DNA from 2 places in the Comamonas sp. wu1-DMT genome. Region 1 is predicted to be linked to the other one. Evidence: predicted binding sites of a transcription regulator. Region 1 holds the regulator's gene; the other holds the start of a gene.
The links. Region 1 encodes sigma-54, which starts transcription at its own class of promoters, with help from an activator protein. Its sites were predicted from a motif close to TGGCANGNAANCTGCTTT; they were not measured.
Positions count from the first base shown of each region.

Region 2: a site for sigma-54 is predicted at 6,250-6,267, ahead of glnA (type I glutamate--ammonia ligase). Genes of this name have one in related genera too.

Region 1 covers NZ_JBANEM010000003.1:350,839-358,783, forward strand. The annotation lists gene V8Z78_RS07640 (THUMP domain-containing class I SAM-dependent RNA methyltransferase) at 1-187, opposite strand, end outside; gene V8Z78_RS07645 (tRNA-binding protein) at 367-705, shown strand; gene V8Z78_RS07650 (DUF711 family protein) at 763-1,995, shown strand; gene V8Z78_RS07655 (aspartyl/asparaginyl beta-hydroxylase domain-containing protein) at 2,131-3,051, shown strand; gene V8Z78_RS07660 (RNA polymerase factor sigma-54) at 3,241-4,842, opposite strand; gene lptB (LPS export ABC transporter ATP-binding protein) at 4,988-5,770, opposite strand; gene lptA (lipopolysaccharide transport periplasmic protein LptA) at 5,767-6,423, opposite strand; gene V8Z78_RS07675 (thiol:disulfide interchange protein DsbA/DsbL) at 6,554-7,204, opposite strand; gene V8Z78_RS07680 (SPOR domain-containing protein) at 7,365-7,945, opposite strand, start outside.
Region 2 covers NZ_JBANEM010000005.1:99,071-107,015, reverse strand. The annotation lists gene xth (exodeoxyribonuclease III) at 1-367, shown strand, start outside; gene V8Z78_RS09685 (hypothetical protein) at 381-1,148, opposite strand; gene ntrC (nitrogen regulation protein NR(I)) at 1,349-2,899, opposite strand; gene glnL (nitrogen regulation protein NR(II)) at 2,946-4,055, opposite strand; gene V8Z78_RS09670 (hypothetical protein) at 4,092-4,604, opposite strand; gene glnA (type I glutamate--ammonia ligase) at 4,785-6,200, opposite strand; gene V8Z78_RS09660 (EI24 domain-containing protein) at 6,523-7,410, opposite strand; gene V8Z78_RS09655 (sterol desaturase family protein) at 7,425-7,945, opposite strand, start outside.

The DNA of each region.
Region 1 (7,945 bases):
GCACGCGCTGGGCCAGACGGCTGTGCAGATTGAGCAGCATGGCATCGCGCCACATGCCGCGCAGCATGACGCCGCCCCGGCCCACGAGCAGATCCTGCCCGCTGGCGCCGGTGATGGCGTGGACCTCGTCGGCCAGAAAGCCCTCGACGCCGGCGGCGCAGGGCAGAAACAAATGCAGTTGGTTCATAGAAATCAGTGCGCGCCAGCAACGGCGCAGGCGCCGGACGCTCACGGGAGCCTGTTGTGCGCTTTACAGGGCATAAGCATACGCGCTAGGCCTTTTCCGGTGCCCGCGCACGACAAGCGTTGCTCTACAGATGCTCGCAGGACCCAAGGCATGATGCCAGGCCAAGGAGCAATGACGACATGGAAGAAATCAGCTGGAACGACTTTATGAAGGTGGAGCTGCGCGTGGGCCGCGTGCTGCAGGCCGAGGTCTTTGCCGAGGCCCGCAAACCCGCCTACAAGCTGCTGGTGGACCTGGGTCCCGAGCTGGGCCAGCGCAAGTCCAGCGCGCAGATCACCGAGCATTACCAACCCGAGGAGCTGATAGGACGGCTGGTGGTGGCCGTGATCAACTTTCCGAAGAAGCAGATTGGGCCCTTGATGAGCGAATGTCTTGTGACCGGTTTTCACGACGCCACGGGAGCCGTGGCCCTGTGCGTGCCCGACAAGGAGGTGCCGCTGGGCACACGCCTGCTGTGATCGGAATATTCAGAGGCAAAATGGCCACCAGCCATTCTCCTGCCTATGGATACTGCTATGAATATCAGCTTCAACCCGCTGGTGCGCGTGCGCACCGTCACCGCCTTTGTCAACCTGAGCGCCGATGAGGCACAGTGGCAGGCCGGCCTGACCCAGGCCAAGCAGCAATGCGATGCCGTGGCCGATGCCATCGAGGCCCGGGGCTATCAGGTGCAGTCCATCCGCATTGTGAGCAACCCGTTCGGCGAATACCTAGACGTCCACGGCATAGACAGCGCCCTCGCCGGCCTGCAGCGCATTGCCGAAACGCTCAAGGCCATCAACACTGGCAAACGCCGCATCCGCTTTGCCGTGGGCGAAGCGCGCAATGCGCAGGAAGTGGCCCTGCTGCCGCAGCTGATTGCCGCCTATGGCGACCTGTGCAATGCCTGCGTGAACATCGATCTGGATGAACATGGCTTTCTGCAGACCGACTTGCTGGCCCACAGCGTGCAGGCGATTCAGCAAATCGCGCGCACCACGCCGCGCGGCGAAGGCAATTTCAACTTCACAGTCAATTTCAACTGCGCGCCCGGCATTCCCTATTTCCCGGCCAGCTACCACCGCGGCAAGCACCACGGCGCCCTGGTGCTGGGCCTGGAAACGCCAGACCTCATGGTGGCTGAACTGCAGGAGCTGCAGCAGCAGCGCCAGCAGCTCGATCACGCGGCGTGGTTCAAGCTCGCATTCGATCGCCTGAGCCAGACCCTGAACGAGCATGCCACTGCCATCCAGCGCTGCGCCGACGGCGTGACGCTGGCCGAGGGCTGGCATATCGCTGGCATGGACACCTCGGCCGCGCCATCCAAGTCCTGCGCCTCCATGGTCGATGTCTACCAACTGCTGGGCGTGCCCTATTTCGGCGCCAGCGGCACGGTGGAAGCCTCGGCCCTGCTGACCCGCGTCTTCAAATCGGTCAACGGCGTGACACAGATCGGCTTCAGCGGCCTGATGCTGGCCGTGACCGAGGACCAAGGCCTGGCCCAGGCCAGTCTGAATGACGAATTCGATATCCGCGCCCTGCTGACCTACAGCAGCGTCTGCGGCATCGGCCTCGATACCGTGCCCGTGCCGGGCGACAGCAGCGCCGAGCAGATCGCTGCCGTCATGCGCGATACGGGCACCATGGCTTTTCGCCTCAACAAGCCGCTGACGGTGCGCCTGTTCCCCGTGCCGGGGCTCAAAGCGGGCGACACAACGGCCTTCGAGAGCGCCGATCTGTGCAACTGCGCCGTACTGGCCCTGCCTTGAGTATCTGATCCCGACCGGCTGCTGCGCTTGGCCGTCAAGCGCCGGCAGCTATTGCTTTTGATATTCCCCTACCCCGGTTCTGTTTGACCTGCCCCCATGGTGGCCGCCGGGGTGCCCCCGGTAAAATTGGCCCTTATGGCAAAAATTATCGTTCTGGCACTGGTGCTGCTCTTCTTTGGCTGCGGGCTGTACATGCATCTGCGCGGCAAGGTGCGCCACAAGGTGGTCAAGCAATTGTTTGACCACTCCACGTTCACAGCGCCGTTCAACGTCTTCATGCTGATGTTCAGCAAGGTGCCGCGCACGCCCTATCTGCCCACCAGCACCTTCCCCGAGCTGGCGCCGCTGCAGGCCAACTGGCGCGAGATCCGCGAGGAAGCCGTCAATCTGCAAAAGAACATGCAGATCAAGGCCGCCGCCAACAACGACGACGCAGGCTTCAACTCCTTCTTCAAGACCGGCTGGAAGCGCTTCTACCTCAAGTGGTACGGCGACGCCCACCCTTCGGCCATGGAGCTGTGCCCCAAGACCACGGCCCTGGTGAAATCGATTCCCAGCGTCAAGGCCGCCATGTTTGCCGAGCTGCCGCCCGGCGCCAAGCTCAATCTGCACCGCGACCCCTATGCGGGCTCGCTGCGCTATCACCTGGCCGTGCTGGCGCCCAACGACGACCGCTGCATGATCGAGGTCGACGGCCAGCCCTATAGCTGGCGCGAAGGCGAAGGCGTGATCTTCGACGAGACCTTTATGCACTGGGCCGAGAACCGCTCGGAAGGCAACCGCATCGTGCTGTTCTGCGATGTGGAGCGCCCCATGACCAATGGCTTTGCCCAGTGGCTCAATCACTGGCTGGGCAAGAACGTGGTGGCCGCCGCCAGCTCGCCCAACAACGAGGGCGATCCGCGCGGCATGATCAGCAAGCTGTTCAAGATCTCGTTCTATGCGGGCAAGTACCGCCGTGCCTTCCGCGACTGGAATCCGACCTTCTACAAGATCCTCAAGTTCGGCCTGATGATCGGCGTGCTGGTCTGGTTTATCTGGTGGTTGGTTTCTTGATAACACCCTGAGCCGCTACGCGCCTTCCCCTGGCCGGGCGCCCCCAAGGGGGACGGCAGTATCGCCGCAAGGGCGACTCTTGCTCGCTGCCCCTTACTTGAGGAATGCCTTATCAAGGCTCCCGCCCTAAATACAGAACAAGAAAGCCGCTGTGTGATGCATCAGCGGCTTTCTTGTTTCTGCGGTGCCCTACAGCGCCTTGCGCAGCGTGGTCGTCGGTATCTTGAGCTGCTCGCGATATTTGGCGACGGTGCGGCGCGCACACTCAATGCCCTGCTCCTTGAGCATGTCGGCCAGCTTGGCGTCCGACAGCGGCTTCTTGGCATCTTCGGCATCGACAAACTGCTTGATCAGCGCACGCACGGCCGTGCTGGAAGCACTGCCCCCGGTTTCCGTGCCCAGGCCCGAGCCGAAGAAATACTTGAGCTCAAAAGTGCCCTGGGGCGTGGCCATGTACTTGGCCGTGGTCACGCGGCTGATGGTGGACTCGTGCAGGCCCAGCGTGTCGGCGATATCGCGCAGCACCAGCGGGCGCATGGCCAGCTCGCCATGCACAAAGAAGTTCTTCTGCCGCTCCACGATGGCTTCGGAAACACGCAAGATGGTGTCGAAGCGCTGCTGGATGTTCTTGATGAACCAGCGCGCCTCCTGCAACTGCTGCTGCAGCGCCGCATGGCCGTCGCTGTTCTTGTGGCGGCGCAGCACGCCGGCATAGATGTCGTGCACGCGCAGACGCGGCATGACCTCGGGGTTGAGCTGCACGGAGAAGTCCACCCGGCCCGAGCCGGCCCGCAGCGGGCGCACGATGACATCGGGCACCACGATATGGCGCTCCACATCGACAAAGCGACGCCCCGGACGCGGCTCCAGCCTGGCGATCAGGGCCATGGCTTCGCGCAGCTGTTCCTCGCGCGCGCCGCACAGGCTGGTGAGCTTGCGCAGATCGCGCCGCGCCAGCAGGTCCATGGGCTGGGCACAGATGGCCTGCGCCAGCAGCAGCCGGCTCATATGCGCCTCGGTCGTGCCCTCGTCCTCGGCCGTGCGGATCAGATCGCGCAGCTGCAGCTGCAGGCACTCGGCCAGATCGCGCGCGCCCACGCCCACGGGCTCCAGACTTTGCAGCAGCTTCAGCGCAATGGCAAAGTGCTGCTCCAGCTCCTCGCGCTCTTCCAGATCGTCGCCGGCCAGGCTCTGCGCCAGCTCCTGCAGGGAATCCTCGAGATAGCCGTCGTCGCTGAGCGACTCGATGAGAAAGCGCAGCGCCGCCATGTCCGCCGCGCCCAGATGCAGGCTCAGCGCCTGACGGTGCAGAAAGTCGGTCAGGCTCTGGTGCTCGCGCGCCAGATCGATGGCATCGGTTTCGTCGTCGCCATCGCGGTTGCGCGTGGAGCTGCTGGCCGAGGGCGTATCCCACTCGCTGCTGGATTCGCCGCCCCATTCCCCGTCCTGGCCGTCCATGCCGTCGGCCTCCCAGTTCAGCGTTTCCGGAGTCTCGGCGCTTGGCGTTTCCGCTATTGTTTCAGCAGCTGTTTGCGTTTGCTTCGCATCATTTTCAGCATGAATACCATCTGAAGTGCTGTATTCACTGGCGCTAGCAGCTACATCTACAGGAGCATCTCCCACAGTTTCGGCCTCATCGCCCGCACGTTCCAGAAAAGGGTTGTCGACCAGCATCTGCTCGACTTCCTGCGCCAGCTCCAGAGTGGAGAGCTGCAGCAGCTGAATGGATTGCTGCAGCTGCGGCGTAAGCGATAAATGCTGCGAAACGCGTAGCGAGAGACCTGGCTTCATCGAGGCGCGGCCCCCAGACAATCATTGCAAACGCGCGCAGTGCTAAGGGTTTGCCGCCGGGCCGCCCCAAGGCAAACCCCGGCGCAGCCGGTCAGAACCCCTTCTGGGGGCAGCGACCACACAAAGTGAGGGAGCGTGGGGGTCATCACATTCTGAAATGTTCGCCCAGGTAGACGCGGCGCACATCGGCGTTCTCCACGATCTCCTCGGGCGTGCCTTCGGCCAGCACATGGCCGTCGCTGATGATGAAGGCGTGGTCGCAGATGCCCAGCGTCTCGCGCACATTGTGGTCGGTGATCAGCACGCCGATGCCGCGCTCCTTGAGGAAGCCGATGATGCGCTGGATCTCGATCACCGCAATCGGGTCGATGCCGGCAAACGGTTCGTCAAGCAGAATGAAGCGCGGTTGCGTGGCCAGGGCGCGGGCAATTTCCACGCGACGGCGCTCACCGCCGGACAGCGCCAGCGCCGGCGACTGGCGCAGATGCTCTACGCGCAGCTCCTGCAGCAGGCCGGTGAGGCGCTTTTCGATCTCGCCCTGCGTCAGCGTCTTGCCCTGCTCGTCCTTTTGCAGCTCCAGCACGGCGCGCACATTGTCTTCCACGCTGAGCTTGCGAAAGATGGAGGCTTCCTGGGGCAGATAGGACAGGCCCAGGCGCGAACGCTGGTGAATCGGCATGCCGCCCACTGGCTGGCCGTCGATGAAGATCTCGCCGCCGTCGCTGCGCACCAGGCCCACGATCATGTAGAACGATGTGGTCTTGCCCGCACCGTTGGGGCCGAGCAAACCGACCACCTCGCCTTTTTGCACGGACAGGGACACATCCTTGACCACCTTGCGGCTGCCGTAGGACTTGGCCAGATGCTTGGCCTCCAGGCGGCTGTCGGACTCGCCGCTGCGGCTGCTGGAGAAAGTCGGCTCGCTCATTTCTTCTCGTCGGCTTTCTCACCGCCCAGCGTCATGCTCTGGCGCAGCTGCGTGGCAGGTGTTGCAGGCTTGGGCTGTGCCCCCGGCGTGCCGTCCTTGGGCGCCATGATGGCGCGCACACGACCACCCTGTCCCACGGAGGAACTCGGCAGGCCGCCGCTGGTCTTCTGACCATCGACGGTATAGACGTCGGTGATGTTGTTGTAGACGATGATGGAGCCCGTGACCTGATCGCTGAGCTGACCGCCACGGTAGCGGCGCATCTCGCCACGACGGATGAACTTGACGATATCGGCCTTGCCGTCGTACTCGATGACTTCGCCTTCGCCCTCGATGAACTCCTCGGGCTGACCGGCCACGGTATCGCGCTTCTGACGGAAGAACGCTCGCTTGCCGGCCTCGGCCTTGATCACACCGTACTGATAGCCCTCGGCGTCCTGCCGCACATCGAGCTGAGCACCGCGCAGCACGATGGAGCCCTTGGTCATCACCACATTGCCAGTAAAGACACTGGTCTGCTGCAGCTCGTCATGACGCAACGCATCCGCCTCGATATTCATGGGCTTGGCGCTGTCGGCTTTTTCGGCATGGACAATGCCGGTCGCTGCTGCCAGGGCGCAGGCCAGCGCAAGAGGTAGGAGTGTTTTTTTCATGGAAGGCACGTTTCTTGCATCCATTGTAGTCATTCCCTTTTTGCAACTTGCGTAAAAAACACCCACAAAAAAGCCCGCACGGCGGCGGGCTTGTTGGGCGTCAAACGTCACTGACGTCTGCCGGCTGATCTCAGGCCTTGCGACTGGAGGCGACCAGCGCATTGACCACGCGCAGCACATTGTCCATATTGCCGGCCTTGGTGCCGTCCGTGTAGTAGCGGCCGGCCACACCCATGGCGGGCACGCCTTCCACGTCATATTCGTTTTGCAGCTGAGCGGCCTTGCGCGCCTGGTTGGCCACGGTGAAGGAGTTGTAGACTTCCTTGAACTTGGCCAGATCCACGCCCTGCTTTCCGACCCAGTCAAAGATGGCGTCGTCGGTCTTGAGCAGATTGCGATCCACGTGGATGGTGCGGAACACCTTGGCGTGTAGCTGGGGCAGCAGGTTCATGCCCTCCAGAGCGTAGTAGAGCTTTTGCTGGGGCACGAAAGAGGCATTGAAGGCCACGGGCACGCGGCGCACCACCACATCGGCAGGCTGGGTCTTGGCCCAGGCTTCGAACTGGGGCTCGAAGGCATTGCAATGCGGGCAGCTGTACCAGAAGAACTCGACCACCTCGACCTTACCGGCCGGCGCGCTCACGCTTGCGGGCTTGCCGAGCTTGATGTAGTCCTTGCCTTCCTTGGGCGCAGCGCCCTGGGCCCAGCTGGAGGAGGCACCCAGACTCAGGGCACCGGCAGCAGCTGCCGAGGCAGCCAGAGAGAATTCGCGACGTTTCATCTAAACAAACTCCTGTATCAGGTCTGCAGTATCAGAGCCAACAGGCCCAAAAAAGTTCAGCTTTGTCAAAACTACCAATGGCACAAGCCAGAGACCTCAAGCAAGGGCCGCCCCGCAGCTAAGCTGCAGTCCCCCGGCGCGCAGTGCCTCAGGGGTCTTGTTATCTGGCCGCGCGCACCAGAGTCGAGTCCACGCCCGCACCGTCGAGCTTGCCCTTGAGCTGCTCGGCGTCGTCACGCTTGCTGAACGGCCCCACGCGCACGCGGAAAACGGTGATGCCATTCTGCTCACGCTCGCTGATGCGCGACTCCCAGCCCAGCATGGCCAGCTTGGCACGCTGTGCCTCCGCTTCGCTCTGGCCGCGGAAAGCACCGGCCTGCACAAAGTAGTTGAACGCAGAGTCCGAAGAGGATGCCGTCTGCGCGGCCGCCTTTTCCTTGTCTGCACGCGCCTTGTCTGCCTTGTCGGCTGCGGCGGAGCGCTCCTTGACCAGATCACCCAGCGGATCACCCGATGCAGGCTTGGCAGGCTTCTCCGGCGTAGAGGGTGGCGGCGGCGTGGTGACTCCGCCGGTTGCGGTAGGTTGTACCGCAGGCGTGGGCGGCGACACCGTCACGTCGCTCGGGGGAACTGGTGGTGTCACCGGGGGCGGTGCCGGCTGGCGGCTCTGCAACGGTGCGTTGGGGTCCCAGTTCTTGTTGCGCTCGGCCTCGGCCGCATCGCGCTGAGTGTTGTTTCCAC
Region 2 (7,945 bases), on a different contig from region 1:
GATGGCCTTGCATTCGCGCCTGGTGCTGGTGGGGGACTTCAACGTGGCTCCCGAAGATCGCGACTCCTACGACCCCGTCGGCCTCAAGGACACGATCCACCACACGGTGGAGGAACGCGACCATTTCCAGCGCCTGCTGCAGCTGGGCTTGAGCGATGCCTTCCGCATGTTCGAGCAGCCGGAAAAAAGCTACTCCTGGTGGGATTACCGCATGCTGGGCTTTCAGAAGAATCGCGGCCTGCGCATCGACCATATTCTGGTCAGCGAGGCTCTCAAGAGCAAGGTCAGCGCCTGCAGCGTGGACCGCGCTCCACGCAAGAACAAACAGCCCAGCGACCACGCCCCCGTGGTTGTCACACTGGACTGAGGCGGGACGCGGATCAGGCGGCGCCATGGCTCAACCACTGCAAGGCCTGCAGCTGGCCACGCAACAGCATCACATGGCGTTTGAGCAGCTTGGCGACTTTGACCGGCAAATCCAGCTGAACAGTGTGCTCCGTGCGCTCCAGCCAGGTCTGCAAGCGCCGCAGCACATCCAGCCAGGTTTCGGCCGCCGTCTCCCCCAAGTAGTCAAGCCAGGTCTTGCGCACTCGCTCCAGCAGACCGCCCTCATCCAAGGCCATGGATAGCGGGGCGACCGGAACACCATCAAGCAGCTCCTCCAGTTCGGAAACCAGCTTGTGCGAATCCTGCGAGAAGCGGCGCAGGGCATCGACAGCCATGCTGGAGTCCGCAGTCGTCAAGAACAGTCTGGAGCTTTGCGCAAAACGCCGTCCTGCCTGTAATGCCAGAGCAAGACTGTTCTTCGCCATCTGGCCCAGTACAGCCTCCGCGCAAGGCTTGGACAGGGGTGGAACAATCGCACGGCGCCAGGCTGCCTTGACGGCAGCTCTGACCTGAGACCAGTCCAGCAGACTGCCCCCGCAATGCCGCGACCAATGCTGGCGCAACTCGGCCTCCAGGGATTCGAAACTCCTGCTCCTCCCCGAAGCCGTCTGCCGAGCCCGATATCTGCCGGCCTGCCAGCCCAGCAGATAGGCGGGGTAATACTGATCAAAGCTACGCCCCGGGACAAAGTAAGGCTCGCACATATAGCGCTCGTGCCAGAAGGCCTCCTCGGCCTCCGGCATCTGCAGCAATGGCGACAAGGCGTTCGCATCCCGCGGGAAAGACTCCGGTGCAGGCGGGAAAGAGATGGGTAAAGGCAAGGCAGACAACGCAAACAGTCCAATCAACAAGAGGCCTGTTGATTTTTATCCCTGCGCCATCTGCCTCATGTCGTCAACCGTGATTGCACCATGTAGGACGGATAAAACCCACCGCGAAAGCGAGTGACCACTGCACTGCTTCAGTCGAAATTCTCGTTTTCCAGCCCCAGCTCCTGCAGCTTCCGGGTGATGGTGTTGCGGCCAATCCCCAGCCGGCTGGCAGCCTCGACTCTGCGACCATGCGTGGCTGCCAGGGCCGTTCGCAGCAACTGAGCCTCGAACTGATGGGACAGCTGATCCCATACATCGTGGTGGCCTTGCGACAAAAGCTCCTCGGCCTGCTTACCCAACCCTTCCAGCCAGCCATCGGTCAATGCCGGAACTTCGGCCAAAGGCGTCGCCGCAGTGCCTGGCACGGACATGGCTGCCGCCTCAGGCAAGATTGCCTTGGACTGATCCAGGCCCACACCACTGCTCAATGCGCTGGCAAAGACTGCTGTACTCACCGGTGCAGAGCTGCCCAGCACTTCGGGCGGCAAGTCCTTGAGTGCAATCTGCTGGGCCGGAGCCATGACGGTCAACCAGTGGCAGATGTTTTCCAGCTGGCGCACATTGCCCGGGAAGTTGAAGGCCTGCAGGCGGCTCATGGCGGCCGTGCTCATGCGTTTGGGCTCAACCCCCAGCTGACGCGCGCTTTGCTGCAGGAAATGCTGGGTCAGCATGGGCACGTCTTCCTTGCGCTCGCGCAATGCAGGCAGGCGCAGACGGATCACATTCAGGCGATGGAACAAGTCCTCGCGGAAAGCTCCGTCCTTGACGCGCAGCTCCAGATCCTGGTGCGTCGCCGCAATCACACGCACATGGGCCTTGACGGCCTGATGTCCGCCAACCCGGTAGAAATGACCGTCGGAGAGCACCCGCAGCAGACGCGTCTGCAGCTCGAACGGCATGTCTCCGATTTCATCGAGAAACAGGGTACCGCCTTCGGCCTGCTCGAAACGCCCCCTGCGCTGGGTCTGCGCGCCGGTAAAGGCGCCGCGCTCGTGGCCGAACAGCTCGGACTCCAGCAGATCTTTCGGAATGGCTGCGGTATTGATGGCCACAAACGGTCCGCCGGCAACCGGAGAATGCTTGTGCAGCGCCCGTGCCACCAGCTCCTTGCCGGCACCGGACTCCCCGGTGATCAGCACCGTGACATGACTCTGACTCAGTCTGCCGATGGCGCGAAACACGTCCTGCATGGCAGGTGCCTGACCCAGCATTTCCGCCTGCACCGGAGCCTGCACATCGGCCACCTCCTCGCGCTGGCTTTCCTCGACGGCGCGCCGGATCAACTCCACGGCCTTGGGCACGTCGAAGGGCTTGGGCAGATACTCGAAGGCCCCACGCTGGAACGCCGAGACGGCACTGTCCAGATCGGAATAGGCCGTCATGATGATCATGGGCAGTCCGGGCTGCTGCGCCCTGACCTGCTCCAGCAGCTCAAGGCCCGAGCCGCCGGGCATGCGTATATCGCTGACCAGCACCTGTGGAGCCTGACGCTCGGGATCGCTGTTGTCCACATCAGCCAGGGCCTTGAGCACATCACGCGGCTGGGTAAAGCTGCGAATGGGCCAGCCTTCACGCCCTAATGCCTTTTCAAGCACAAAGCGGATGGAAGGGTCGTCGTCCACAATCCAGATTGGCTTCATTCGTGCAACATCCTTCCCTTCTTCTGCATATTGATAATGTCAGGCTTTATGGCAGCGGTATCAGGATTCGGAAATCCGTCCTCCCCGGCTGGCTCTCGCACTCGATCAGGCCATGGTGACGCTGCACAAAGGTCTGAGCCAGCGTCAGCCCCAGGCCGGATCCGCCGTCTCTGCCGGAGACCAAAGGATAGAAAATCCGCTCCTTGATGGCATCTGGCACGCCTGACCCGTTGTCGATTACATGCAATTCCAGTGCCAATCTGTAGCGCTCGCGCCCCAGAGTGACCTGTCTGGCCACACGCGTCTTCAGAATGATCTCGGCATCGCCCTCTGCAATGCGCCGCCCCAGCGCCTGTGCCGCGTTCTGAACGATATTGAGCAGAGCCTGTATCAGCTGTGCGCTGTCGCCTCTGAACTCGGGAATGGAAATGTCATAGTCGCGCGTGATCTTGAGCCCCTGAGGATGCTCGACCAGCACCAGTGAACGCACGCGCTCGCAGACCTCGTGGATGTTGACGTCGCCCACCTCATGCGGGTGGCGATGCGGAGCCAGCAATCTGTCCACCAGCGCCTGCAGGCGATCGGCCTCGTGAATGATGACCGTGGTGTATTCCAACAACTCGGGCGTGACCAGATCCATCTGCAGCAACTGGGCCGCGCCGCGAATGCCGCCCAGCGGATTCTTGATCTCGTGCGCCAGATTGCGGATCAGTTCCTTGTTCGCCAGCGCCTGCTCTCGGATGCGCTCCTCGCGATCCTGACGGGCCTGCTGCTCCAGCGGCCACATCTCCACCATGACATGACCGGCCTTCTCGGCCAGCGAAACCGCTGCGTGAATCGGCAAGGGCTCCTGCCCCAGGCGCAGCAGGCTGGCCTCGAAGCGCAGCGCAGCAAAGTCGTTGGAACGGGCGCCGCTGAGCGCCTTGTCCAGCAAGGCCGGCTCGGCAAAGCAGGTGGCGAAGTCACTGCCCACCATGATGCGGCGCGACTGGCCCAGGGCGTTTTCCAGCGCCGCGTTGACGAAGCGCACCATGCCGTACTCGTCAAGCACGGCAATCAGGGTGCAAAGCCAGTCCAGCGACTGGTAGCCGTGAGCATTGGCCTGATCCGGATCAGGCCTGGAGATATCGGGGAGCGGGGCTGCAGTGGAACTCATTCGATAGACCAAAAATGACCAGCCCCAGGGGCCGGATTAATTGACCGCAGGCAGCCGGTCCAGCTCTCGCCTGATGCCTGCGATATCACTTTCCTGGCGTGTGATATCGGCCTTGAGCTTGGCCACCCGCTCCGGGTAGCCCTGAGGATTGCGCAACTCCAGCGCCGTGCGCACGGGGTTGCCATCGTTGTACTCTGCCTTCAGCTCGGACAGTCTGGCCTGGGCCTTGTTCAGCTCGCCTTGCAGGATGGCTCGTGCATCGGAGTCACGCGCTTTCTGCGCGGCACTGTCGCTGCGAGCCGGGGCCGGCGCGCTCGATGCAGAGCTACTTGCCAGCTTGGGCTTGGCCGCAGCCGCAGCGGCATTGCCACCCGAGGGCCTGGTGCCGTGAATCACCGTCACGCCACTGCCATCGACCGGCTTGCACCCTTTGGCCTTGGCCTGCGAAACATTGTTGGTGTACTCATTGCCGCAGCGGTAGATCACATCCTGGGCAGAAACCAGCCCGGATGCAAGACACAGCAACGACAACACATAAAACTTCTTCATTCGGTCCTCTCAGGCAGACGGCGGCCGCAAGTCCGCAATACCCTGAGTATCGCTCCAAGCCCGCGGCTTTTATTGACTACTTGACCGCCACCAACCCGTTTGGTTCCTTTGCTGCCATGCCCGCCGCAGCGGGCGCTCAATAAAAAAGGCGGCTTGCGCCGCCTTTTTTTGACCTCTGCTTTACAGCGAGAAGTACATATCGTATTCGACAGGGTGCACCGACTGGCGATAGCGAGTCACTTCGCCCATCTTCAGCTCGATGTAGGCATCCAGCATGCTGTCGGAGAACACACCGCCCTTGGTCAGGAACGCACGATCGGCGTCCAGGGCTTCCAGAGCCTGATCCAGGCTGTGGCAGACGGTAGGCACCAGCTTGTCTTCCTCGGGAGGCAGGTGGTAGAGATCCTTGGTCGCGGCTTCGCCGGGATGGATCTTGTTTTCCACGCCGTCCAGGCCGGCCATCAGCAGAGCTGCGAAACCCAGGTAGGGGTTCATCAGAGGATCGGGGAAGCGGGCTTCCACGCGACGAGCCTTTGGATTGCTGACGTAAGGAATACGGATGGAGGCCGAGCGATTCTTGGCCGAGTAGGCCAGCTTCACGGGCGCTTCGAAGCCGGGAACCAGACGCTTGTAGCTGTTGGTGCCGGGGTTGGTGATGGCGTTCAGCGCACGAGCATGCTTGATGATGCCGCCGATGTAGTACAGGGCGAAGTCGGACAGGCCGGCATAGCCGTCGCCGGCAAACAGGTTCTTGCCATCCTTCCACACGGACTGGTGCACGTGCATGCCGGAGCCGTTATCGCCAGCGTAGGGCTTGGGCATGAAGGTTGCCGTCTTGCCGTAGGTGTTGGCCACGTTCCAGATGATGTACTTCTGCAGCTGTGTCCAGTCGGCACGCTCGACCAGGGTCGAGAAGCGTGTGCCGATTTCGTTCTGACCGGCGCCGGCCACTTCATGGTGGAACACTTCGACAGGGATGCCGACCGCTTCCAGCAGCAGCGACATCTCTGCACGCATGTCCTGAGTGCTGTCGACAGGAGGAACGGGGAAGTAGCCACCCTTGACGCGAGGACGGTGACCACGGTTACCGGTTTCGAACTTGGTGCCGGTGTTCCAGGGAGCCTCGTATTCTTCGATTTCGAAGAAGGGGTTGTGAGGCTCTGTCCCCCAGCGCACGCCGTCGAAGATGAAGAATTCGGGTTCGGGACCGAAGTAAGCGGTATCGCCCAGGCCGGAAGCCTTCAGATAGGCTTCGGCACGCTTGGCGATGGAGCGGGGATCGCGGTCGTAGGCCTTGCCATCACCGGGTTCGATCACATCGCACTGCAGAATCAGTGTGGTTTCTTCGAAGAAGGGATCGATATTGGCAGTGTTGGGATCGGGAACCAGCTGCATGTCCGAGGCTTCGATACCCTTCCAGCCGGCAACGGAAGAACCGTCGAAAGCATGGCCCGAGGCGAACTTGTCCTCGTCGAAGTGCGACACGGGCACGGTCACGTGCTGTTCCTTGCCGCGGGTATCGGTAAAGCGCAGGTCCACGAACTTGACCTCGTTATCCTGCACCATCTGCATCACGTCTGCAACGGTCTTCGCCATTAGATCTCTCCTGCCAACTTTGGCTGATCAAATAAAGAATGAATAGTATCTAGCAGTTTGCGTGCCAACTCGAACTCGGCGCCTCACAACAACATCTGCGCACCGAAACCGAGCCTTGGTGTAAAGATATTCGGCACAAGACATAGGCACTTACCAGAGCTGCATCTGCAAACTGCACCAAACAGACGCGCATTGTCTCACTGCCAGAGCACGCCTCACAATTGCACCATCTTGGTGAACATCATTGCACCAAAATGGTGCAATTTAGAAATAGGATTGTTTTTGGTGCATGACACCTGATTCGCCCTGCTGCAGACGCTTCTCAGCGAGCCACCGAAGCTGCACCATCCGAATCATCTGCACCAGGTGCAAACGGGACCTGCGGGTCGGCAGCACTTGGCATGGTCTGCGCCCTCATTTGCTCCAGCGCCGCCAGGCAGAAGTGAGCAAACCACAGTGCAGAGAAGGCAAACACCAGCGCATAAATCCAGATCGCAATCGGAACCAGAATCCAGAAAGCGGCCAGGAACAGCAGCCCGGAAATCCAGACCACACCAGGTGCTGCGCCCAGATAGCCGCAGATCACACCCATCAGAATGAGCGACATGCGGTGACGGGCAAACAAGGCCCGGCGCTCGTCCTTGCTGGCATGCTCGGACAAGGCGTCAAATGCCATGACCCTGTAGGTGAGCCATCCCCATATCAAAGGCGCCACTACCAGCATCAGCGGCGGGAACACCCATAGCGGCAGAGTGACAAACAAGGCCAGCAGCGCAATCAACGTGGAGCCGCCTGACCAGACCAGGCTGGCTACGGTGGAACCACCATGCTTTTTCTCGAGCCCGACAAAGCGTTTCTCGGCCACCAGCTGCGTCAGCACAGGCGCCATGAACAGGCCCACCAGCAGCAAAACCAGCACCACGAGTACCGGCATTGCGCCCAACACAACAAAAATGGAAGCCACCACCTCCGAGGCATACCCAAGGCCCAGCCCCTGCAGCCATAGCCATAAGGAATGCAGCCAGCCCACCCCGTCCAGCAGACTTTGCACCTTGAGGACCGCATCGGCCCAGAAGAAGTAACCCAGAAGCCAGGCCATCAAGGCCATGGCCAGCAGCGGCAAGAGTGACCAGACAATGACCCGCTTATGCAGGCAATACGCCATGGCACGCCAAAAAGAGTCGAGTAGCAAGCTCATGCTGGCAAGCATACTCAAGGATTGACTTATGCGCGACCCATCAATCGCAGGACAGCCAGCCACTGCTGCGCCCAGAAGCCACGGCCATAGTCGCGCAATTGACCTTTTGCATTCGCTTGCACCTGATCGCGAATACCCGTGGGGTCATAGCGCAGATCAAAGTTGGCCGTGCCAAACAATATGTCCCACCAAGGCAGCAATACGCCGAAATTGTTGCCATGCACCTTCTTGTTGCGCACGGGCGCCATGGGTTCGTGGCCGATACCGATGGCGTGGTGGCGGCGGTGAAAGCGTGGACTGATCCACAGGCGCTCGCCCAGCTGGCCAAACCAGATGCGCACGTTGGCATGCTGAAAGCTCTCGCTGAGCTGGGTCAGGGCCACGATGGCCACGAACTGCCCCGGAGCCACGCCAATCAGCTGTGCCACCAGCACGATGATGGCGTCATGGATCACGTCGTCTAGCAGGTGATTGCGGTTGTCGCTCCACACCGTCATCTGGCGCTGCGAGTGGTGCACGGCATGCAGCTTCCACCACCAGGTAAAAC